One region of the Paenarthrobacter sp. AT5 genome, then DNA from elsewhere that is predicted to be linked to it. Evidence: predicted binding sites of a transcription regulator. Region 1 holds the regulator's gene; the other holds the start of a gene.
What was found. The regulator Rex, encoded in region 1, represses fermentation and respiration genes when NADH is low (regulators of the CRP and FNR family bind a similar motif). The targets are predictions, from matches to a motif close to CTTGTGAANNNNTTCACAAG.
Positions count from the first base shown of each region.

Region 2: the regulator Rex is predicted to act here: its motif matches at 1,388-1,407, upstream of RI444_RS03375 (queuosine precursor transporter).

Region 1 is NZ_CP136441.1:3,741,277-3,745,690, reverse strand. It holds gene RI444_RS17370 (HAD family hydrolase) at 183-998, opposite strand; gene RI444_RS17365 (glutaredoxin family protein) at 1,172-1,426, shown strand; gene RI444_RS17360 (redox-sensing transcriptional repressor Rex) at 1,502-2,209, shown strand; gene RI444_RS17355 (hypothetical protein) at 2,268-3,035, opposite strand; gene RI444_RS17350 (hypothetical protein) at 3,338-4,054, opposite strand; gene RI444_RS17345 (YceI family protein) at 4,248-4,414, opposite strand, start outside.
Region 2 is NZ_CP136441.1:703,951-708,364, forward strand. It holds gene RI444_RS03365 (TIGR01777 family oxidoreductase) at 1-684, opposite strand, end outside; gene RI444_RS03370 (TetR/AcrR family transcriptional regulator) at 681-1,343, opposite strand; gene RI444_RS03375 (queuosine precursor transporter) at 1,645-2,352, shown strand; gene tgt (tRNA guanosine(34) transglycosylase Tgt) at 2,453-3,682, opposite strand; gene RI444_RS03385 (hypothetical protein) at 3,827-4,414, opposite strand, start outside.

The DNA.
Region 1 (4,414 bases):
TCCATAAAGGCATTGTTGCCGGAAAGCCTCGATGCCCGCAGAAGTTATCCACAGGTCGGCAGCCGATCTGACCGAGTGATAGAGGAAGCCGGAAAACGGGGCGGGATCTGATAGAGGAACCCGGAAAACCGGGCGGGAAGTGATAGAGGAAGCTGGGAAAGGCGGCGGGAGGTGATAGAGGATCAGCGGGGGGTGCGGAAGCGACTGAATCCCCGCCACAATCCATAAACAGCCCCACCCACCGTAGCGGCTTTGAGGCCGAGGGTCGCCGCGCGGCGACCGGAGCGGAAGTCGTAGACCGGCCAGTTGTTCTCGCGGGCGTGCTTGCGAAGCCGGGAATCAGGATTGATCACCACGGGATGGCCCACCATGGTGAGGAGGGGGATGTCATTGGCGGAGTCGCTGTAGGCCCAGCAGTGCTCCAAATCCAGGCCTTCCCTTTCAGCGACCAGGCTGACGGCGACTGCTTTGGCCGGACCATGCAGAATGTCGCCCACCAAGCGCCCGGTATACATACCGTCCTCGATCTCACCGACGGTACCCAAAGCGCCGGTCAGCCCAAGCCTGGTGGATATCACTGTGGCAACTTCGATAGGAGTTGCAGTAACCAGCCAGACGGGTCGACCAATTCGAAGATGCTGCTCCGCCAAGGCCTTGGTGCCGGGCCAAATCCTGGACTCGATCATTTCGTCGTAGACCTCTTCGCCAAGTGCTTTGATGTCATCGACAGTGATTCCTGCGGCGAGCGTTAAGGCCGAGTCCCGGACGGCATGGACATCATCCAGGTTTTCGCCACGCAATACGAATTTGAACTGTTTCCAGGCAAACCCCGCCGCCTGGGACAGCGTGAAGGCCCTTCGTTCGTACATTTTCCGGGCCACATGGAAGAGGCTCGCGCCCTTCATCAAGGTGTTGTCCACGTCGAAGAAAGCAGCCTCACCGGTATTCGACTGCGCTAGGGCAGCCGCGGCTATGGCGGCGTTATTCTCCTCGGGCATGCATTGAGTCTAGTCAATTGCCGCCGCCCCTCGCTGGGAGGCGCGTTCACGCCGCCCCGCGGGTGGGATGTGGGAGAGGGATGGTCGGGTGGGGGTGGGATGTGGGAGAGGGATGGTCGGGTGGGGGTGGGATGTGGCAGAGGGATGGGCTGGACGGGGGTTAACGTGGAGGCATGGCTACTCCCGACGTCGTCCTCCTCACCAAAGCTGACTGCCACCTCTGCACGGCGGCCCGCGCCGCCGTCGAGCGCGTGACCTCCGGGCTCGGAGTGGCGTGGACGGAGCAGCGGATCGAGGATGATCCTGAGCTGCAGCAGAAGTACGCAGAGGAGATCCCGGTGGTCCTGGTGGACGGCGTGCAGCGGGATTTTTGGACCATCGACGAACAGCGGTTGATGCGGATTCTCAAGAAGGCCCTGGCGGCCTGAGCGGCAGCAACCGGGAGGTAACGGCTTTTGTTGAGCGTGGCCGGGGGCCATAGAGTTGAACAACAAAGTGACGCAATGGAGAAAACCGTGACTGCGCTGGAACCGTCCCCTGAAGCAACAACGGGGGACCATGAATCTGCCACGAAGCAGATCCCGCCCGCGGCTGTGGCCCGGATGACCCTCTACTTGCGCGCGCTGAACTCGCTCCTGGCTGAAGGCGTGGAGCGGGTCTCTTCGGAGGCCTTGGCTGAGGCTTCCGGTGTCAGCTCCTCCACCCTCCGCAAGGACCTGTCCTACGTGGGGTCTTACGGCACCCGGGGGGTGGGCTACGAGGTGCAGAATCTCAGCCGCCACATCGCCGCTGCCATGGGGCTGACGCACGACTGGAAGGTCGCGATTGTTGGTGCCGGTAACCTCGGCAAGGCGCTGGCCCGGTACGGAGGGTTCGAGTCCCGTGGCTTCGATGTTGTTGCCATTTTCGACGCCGATCCCATGGTGATCGGCAACGAGGTGGGCTGGCTGCGGGTCAGCGATGCCGCCGAGCTGGAACGCGTCTTGGAGCGGACCCACGCCAACATGGTGGTGTTGGCGCTCCCTGCAACAGTTGCCCAGCAAGTCTGCGACCGGGTTATCGCCGCGGGGATCCGTAGCATCCTGAGCTTCGCACCCGTGCTCCTTCAGGTCCCGCCGCACGTCAACCTGCGGAAAGTCGACATGGCCACCGAGCTGCAGATCCTGGCGTACCACGCACAACGGGCACAGACTCCGGGCGAGGCCGTTTAGCCCGCCGGGTCCGTGCCCGTCGTTGAAAGTTCACGGCCTCTGACCGTGAAGTGATGGCCTAGCGGCCGTAAGGGTTCTGGTACGGGTTGCCGAAGGCCTGCTGCTTACGGAAGTAGGGAGCAGTAGCCGGCAGGTAAAGCAACACCATCGCGGCAACGCCGAGCAGGATGGTGATGGTGCCCACGCCGATCTGGGTCAGGCCGAGAAGCGAAATCGCAGCGAAGACCGTGCCCAGGATGCGGGCCCAGTTCTTGCCCTTGCGGATCTTGAAGGCGACCAAGGCATACAGCCCGGCCATGATGAGCGAAATGATGACCACGAACGTGATGGCAACGCCAACGATGCTGCTCACCGAGATTTCGCTTCCGCTGGTGCCCTGCGCATCAAGGGCGTCCTGAATCATGGACTGGCCTTCGCTGGAGTTCAGCAGGGCGATGGTTATGGGGATGGAGATCAGGGTCAGGATGCCGGCAGCAAGGATCATCCAGAAGGAAACGTTGACCAGTTGGGGGACGCCGCTGGGACCGGGCTGCTGGCTGGGCCAGTTGGTGTCCTGCCCGTACTGCGGAGCAGCTTGGCCGTAAGGCGAACCCTGCTGCCCATACTGGGGAGCCTGCTGCCCGTACTGCGGTGCCTGTTGACCATACTGTGGGGCTTGCTGGCCATACTGCGGCGTCTGCTGACCGTACTGGGGAGCCGCCGGCTGCCCGTACTGCGGCGCCTGCGGCTGGGACTGCTGGCCGTACTGCGGTGTTGAGGGCTGGGACCCCTGCTGCTCGGGGCCGGAGTCGCCCGGGTTCGAGGGCGGGTAGGGAGGGTTGCTCATGGCATTCCTTTGCTTGTTCGACTGCTGGTACGGCTACCGGGGTCCACAAAATACCCTGCCCCCAGCATGGTTCTGAATCCACCGTACCCCGACCGTTTGGCGGTGGGGACGAGCACACGCTGGAATTTCCCGCGTGTGGATAAATCATCATGTGGGCGTACAAAGACCGCGGGAAATACGCCTTCGTGATGAAGGCCGCGGCCCCCAATAAGGGCCGCGGCCTTCCGCGCTTGAGCAACGCCCGACGGCGGAACTGGAGTCCGGCGCCGGTCATAACGCCCGACGGCGGAGCATCGGTTTGGTCAGGCAGTGCCCTTGACTGCCTTGAACCAAAGTTGCGAGTTGGGAAGCCACATGAGGACAACGGCTACGGCGCTGACAAGGAAGCCGAACCAGTTGCTGCCCAGCCCGGTGCTTGGACCGCCCATGTTGATGGATCCGAAGATGGCGAGCACCAGTGACACGGCGGCAATGGCGGTGAGCGCCAGGCGCGCCCATTCCTTGCCTTCCTTCATCTTCATGGCCAGCACCACTTGGGCTGCGGCCACGGCGAGGCTCACGAGGAGCAGTACCAGTGCTACGGCTGCCAGGGCCGGAATGAAGGCGAAGGCCGCGATGATGGCGAAAAGTCCGATCAGCCCGAACAGCAACCCAACCAGGCCCGAGATCACCCAGATGAAATAGGACACTTTCAGCTCGGTGGGCAGGCCTTGGGTCTTGAACATGCCGGAGAAGCCACCCTGGGGGAGGACATCGTTGAAGCTCCGGGGACCGTCGGTGGGCATTTCGAAGTGGAACCCGCCGGGCTGGCCCGCAGCAGGCTGCGAATACTGGCCCGGCTGTGAATACTGGCCGGGCTGGGACTGCTGACCCGGAGACTGATAACCCGGGGGCGGCTGGTAGCCCTGGGGAGGTTGGTAGCCCTGCGGAGGCTGGTAACCCGCAGGAGGAACATTGCCGGGCTGCGGAGGCTGGGCGCCGGGCTGCTGTGGCTGTGGTGCTTCGTCTGGGTTACTCATGGCATCACTCTAGACCGCAGGGTGTACGAAACATAGGAAATTCCGGACCAACGATTTGGGTAGATACGCGCAGGTCAGCCAGCTATTGGCCCGGCGAGTTCCGAGCATGCGGAAACGGCGCCTCCGCCCAGCCCCGTGGGGGCTCACCTGATGCGGTGAGGGGGAGACGCCGTTCCGTGGAAAAGCGGGGAAATCAGGCAGCGGCCGGTGCGATGAAGGCGAGTTCGAGGTTGATGGCAACCTTGTCGCTGACCAGGACGCCGCCGGCCTCGAGCACGGCGTTCCACGTGAGGCCGAAGTCCTTGCGGCTGATGGTGGTTTCGCCGGAGACGCCGGCGCGGGTGTTGCCGAACGGATCTA
Region 2 (4,414 bases), 1.6 Mb from region 1:
TTCGCGATTGTCTACCGGATTGGGCGACGCCGCATTGACTGCACCAACAAGCCCGGGTTTGGCGTGAATGAACATGACCGAACGGAACAAGTCCTCCACGTGGATCCAACTGAACTTCTGCGTCCCCGGTCCCATGTGCCCACCCAAGCCAAACCTGGCCAGGTTCCGGAGGGGGTTCATCACGCCCCCTGCGCCCAGTACGATCGCGATCCGAAGAGGCACCTTGCGCGTGCGCCGTGCAGTGGCGGCCTCCAACTCGTCTTCCCAAGCCTTGGCAACGTTGACAGAGAACCCGCTGCCGAGTTCGCCGGAAGCCTCCGACTGTGGGTGATCGTCGGCATGCCGGTAAATGGTCCCGGTACTTGAGTTGATCCAGGTGCTCGGTGGCTCGGCGCAGGCAGCCAAGGCGCGGCCCAACGTTCGAGTCGTCAACACGCGCGAATCCATAATTTCCCGGCGATTCCGCCTCCCGTAGCGGCAGTTCACGGAACGTCCGGCAAGGTTCACCAACAGTGCGGCGCCGTTCAGCGTACTGGTGATGGCGCCGTCGTCGTTCCACTGCGCGTCAGCCGACGCGTTCCGCCCGACTGTTCGGACCTTCCAACCCTCTTCAAGAAACCGCCGATGGAAGTAGCTGCCGATAAAGCCAGTGGCTCCGGCGATGACCACCGTCCGCGGGTTCATGAGTCTTCCTTGACGCTGCGAACCAGTCCCAGGACGTCGTCGAACACTTTGCTGACGCCGGGAATCTTCGCAAGCGACAGACCACGGGCCATCAGTGGCGCGGCGCCGTCAATCAGCCGGCGCGTGCGGCGTTGATCCGTGGATTGGTCGTATACCCAAAACAACGCGACGCCCATGTACGCCAGCCACAGCAGCTCGGGAAGATCGCCGCCTAGCTTCTTAGCGACGGCCGGAGTGGAACCTTCGACGGCGGAACGGAAGATCGCGAGCGACGCCTCCCGGGCGGGAGCGGATGCCGCGCCAAACGGGTTGACGGGCGACGTCGGCCGGATGGCTGTGGCAATGAAGTCGGAACCGAACTGGTGGTAAGGGGACATGACGTCGATGCCAGCGTGCAGAACGGCTTTCATGCGGCCTGCGAGATCCGGGATGCCTTCGAGTGCCTGTGCCGCGGCCGATGCGTGCTCATTCTGGACTTGGATGTACAACTCCTGAACGAGCTCGTCTTTGGACGCGAAGTAGTAGTAAGCGTTGCCGACGGAAACTCCCGCTTCTTGGGCAATGGCGCGCATGGTGGTTTTCTCGAAGCCGATCTCCCGGAACATCTTCAATGCGACGTCGGCTACGAGTTGGCGGGTTTGCGCGCTCTTAATTGCCATCGGGCCCCTCCTGTTTGAACGTGTTCAAGAATCAGTATGGCACCTTTCTGAACGCGTTCAAAAAGGTGAGGTGGCAGAGGGATGGCCGATTGAGGGTGGGATGTGGCAGAGGGATGGTTGGGAGGGGGTGGGATGTGGCTGAGGGGTGGCCGGTTGAGGGTGGGATGTGGCAGAGGGACGGGGATGGGAGAATGTAACGTGGTGCCGGGCCAAACGTGCCCGCCACCCACAGTGCTAATACAGCGGGGCGCTCTCCGAAAAGGATGAGGCGCCTGCGCGAACCACTACGAATGGATGACCCATGCCCTCGCCTTCCGGCAGTACCTTGAGCAAGCCCGCGCCCCGTTTCGCTTCGATCGGATCTCCCTATTTCGGCATCATGCTGGCCGTCATGGCGGTGGTGTTGATCCTGTCCAACATCGGCGCTTCCAAGGGTGTGGTGCTCGGGCCGATCATCACCGACGGCGGATTCTTCCTCTTCCCGCTCGCGTACATTCTGGGCGACGTCATGAGCGAGGTCTACGGCTTCAAAGTTGCCCGGAAGGCGATCATCACCTCGTTTGCGTTATCGGTGTTTGCATCGCTCTGCTACTGGGTGATCATCATTCTTCCGGGCTTCGACGACGATTACGGTGTGGCCAAGCAAGCCGCCATCGAAGGCGCGTTGGGACCCGTCCCGCAGATCGTCCTCGCCTCCTTGCTTGCGTTCCTGGCCGGACAAACCATCAACTCGTGGATCCTCGTGAAGATGAAGGAACGCACGGGTGAGAAGAGCCTGTGGGCCCGGCTCATGGGTTCGTCGGTGGTGGGCGAATTCGTGGACACGCTGATCTTCTGCAGCATCGCCGCGTCCGTCATCGGCATCTCCGACGTCGGCTCGTTCGTGAACTACGTCCTGGTCGGCTTCCTGTACAAGACCGCCGTCGAGTTCCTGTTCGTGCCCGTCACCGTCCTGGTAGTGGGCTGGATCAAGAAGCGTGAACCGAGCTACGGAGAAGTCGCCGCCTAGGCCCTCGTCGAGTTCGCCGGAAGCCTGCGGTAGACCAGCGACGTTCCGCACGAGCGAGCAGGGCTCCGGCGAACTCGCGAACCGGAGAAGTCGCAGCCAGCTAGGAGTAGTACCGCCCCAACGTCTCGGCCTTGAACTCGAAGAAGTCCCCGGATTCGATGGCCAAGCGCGCGTCGTCCACCATCTTCACCACGAAGCGCTCGTTGTGGATGGAGATCAGCGTGGCCGACACCATTTCCTTGGCCTTGAACAGGTGGTGGATGTACGCGCGGGAGTAGTTGGTGCAGGTGTAGCAGTCGCAGCCGTCCTGCAATGGACCGAAGTCCTTCTTGTACTTGGCTCCGGAGAGGTTGAAGCGGCCGAACGGCGTGTAGAACGCGGAGTTCCGGGCAACGCGCGTGGGGGAGACGCAGTCGAAGGTGTCGGCACCGTTCTCGATGGCGGTGAAGATGTCATCGGGTTCGGAGATGCCTAGGAGATGCCGGGGCTTGTCCTCAGGAAGCTCCTCGTTGCACCAGCGGACGATCGTCCCGAGGTTTTCCTTCTCCAGCGCTCCGCCGATTCCGTATCCATCGAAAGGCATGGCGCCAAGATCGCGGCAGGCTTTGCGCCGCAGGTCCTCGTACTGCGCGCCCTGGATCACGCCGAACAGCGCCTGGTACGGCTTGCCCACCCGCGACGCCGTCAGAGCAAAGTGCTCGTCCAGGCACCGCAGCGCCCACAACCGGGTGCGTTCCAAGGATTCTTCCTGGTAGCCGCGGGAGTTCTGCAGGGTGGTGAGCTCGTCGAAGGCGAACATGATGTCCGCGCCGATCTGGTGCTGGACCTGCATGGAGATCTCGGGGGAGAACCGGTGTTTGTCCCCGTTGAGGTGCGACTTGAACCAGACGCCGTCGTCATCGATGTGCGCCAGGCGCTCCTTCCCGGGAGCAACAGCGTCGTCGGGGCCTGAGGTGTCAACATTCTTCATGTCGATCACCTTCTTGAACCCGGAGCCCAGGCTCATCACTTGGAAACCGCCGGAGTCGGTGAACGTGGGGCCTTGCCAGTTCATGAACGCACCCAGACCACCCGCGGCATCGAGGATTTCAGGCCCGGGTTGCAGGTAAAGGTGGTAAGCGTTGGCCAGCACGGCTTGCGCGCCAAGTTCGGCGATTGACTCGGGCAGGACGGCCTTGACGGTCGCTTTGGTCCCGACGGCGATGAATGCGGGCGTCTGGATGGTCCCGTGCGGCGTGGTGATGGTGCCGGTCCGGCCCAGGAATTCGCCTCCGTTTGCTTCTACAAGGGAGGACGACGGCGACGACGTTTCCGTCAGGCGGCGGCCCACCGTGAAGCCGAATTCGGTTTGCTCCGCCGGAAGCGCCCCGTTGGAACGAGGCGCGGCGGTAGGAAGCGGGGAGGACTGGGAAACAGAAGCTGGCACGCTACCAAGTGTGCCAGCTTTACCGAAGGTAACTTGACGTGGCGGCCGTCAGGAACCGTAGTTCGACTCTTTCCACTTGTCCCACGAGGACCGGATGTCCGCCAAGGTGTGGGCCCCCAGATCGTACGTTGAGGCGATGACGATCGCTCCGCCGTCGGGCCTCTTCTCCGGTATGGGCAGTTGCTCGGCAACGATCAGCAGCCCGTCCCCGTGTTCAGCGTAGCTGCGGACCGTGACGCCTACTTGGTGGCGGCTCTTGAACCAGACCTTCCCGGAAATAGCCTCACCGGTGCCCAGCGTCAGCGAGTACTCGTCGCCCACGGGTGGCAGGTCGCCCAGCCCCAGCTTTTCTATGGCCGATCCACTCCCGGAGACCGACAAGAAGTGGGTTCGCCGCTTGCCATGCGGGTGGCGCTCCAAGGCGAAACGCAGCTGGTTGATGAACGTGAGCCAGCCTTGGGTGATGTCCTCGTCCCATTCCGCCCACTCGGAGTTATGGTCCAGGGCCGCCCGGGTGACCTTGAGCTCGGTGCCCCCGGACACGGGATGCAGTTCGAAGACATCGCCGCCGTTGACGGTCAGGCTGGTGTGGTCCGGACCCTCCACGACGTCGGTGTTGAAGTAGATCTGTTTGAT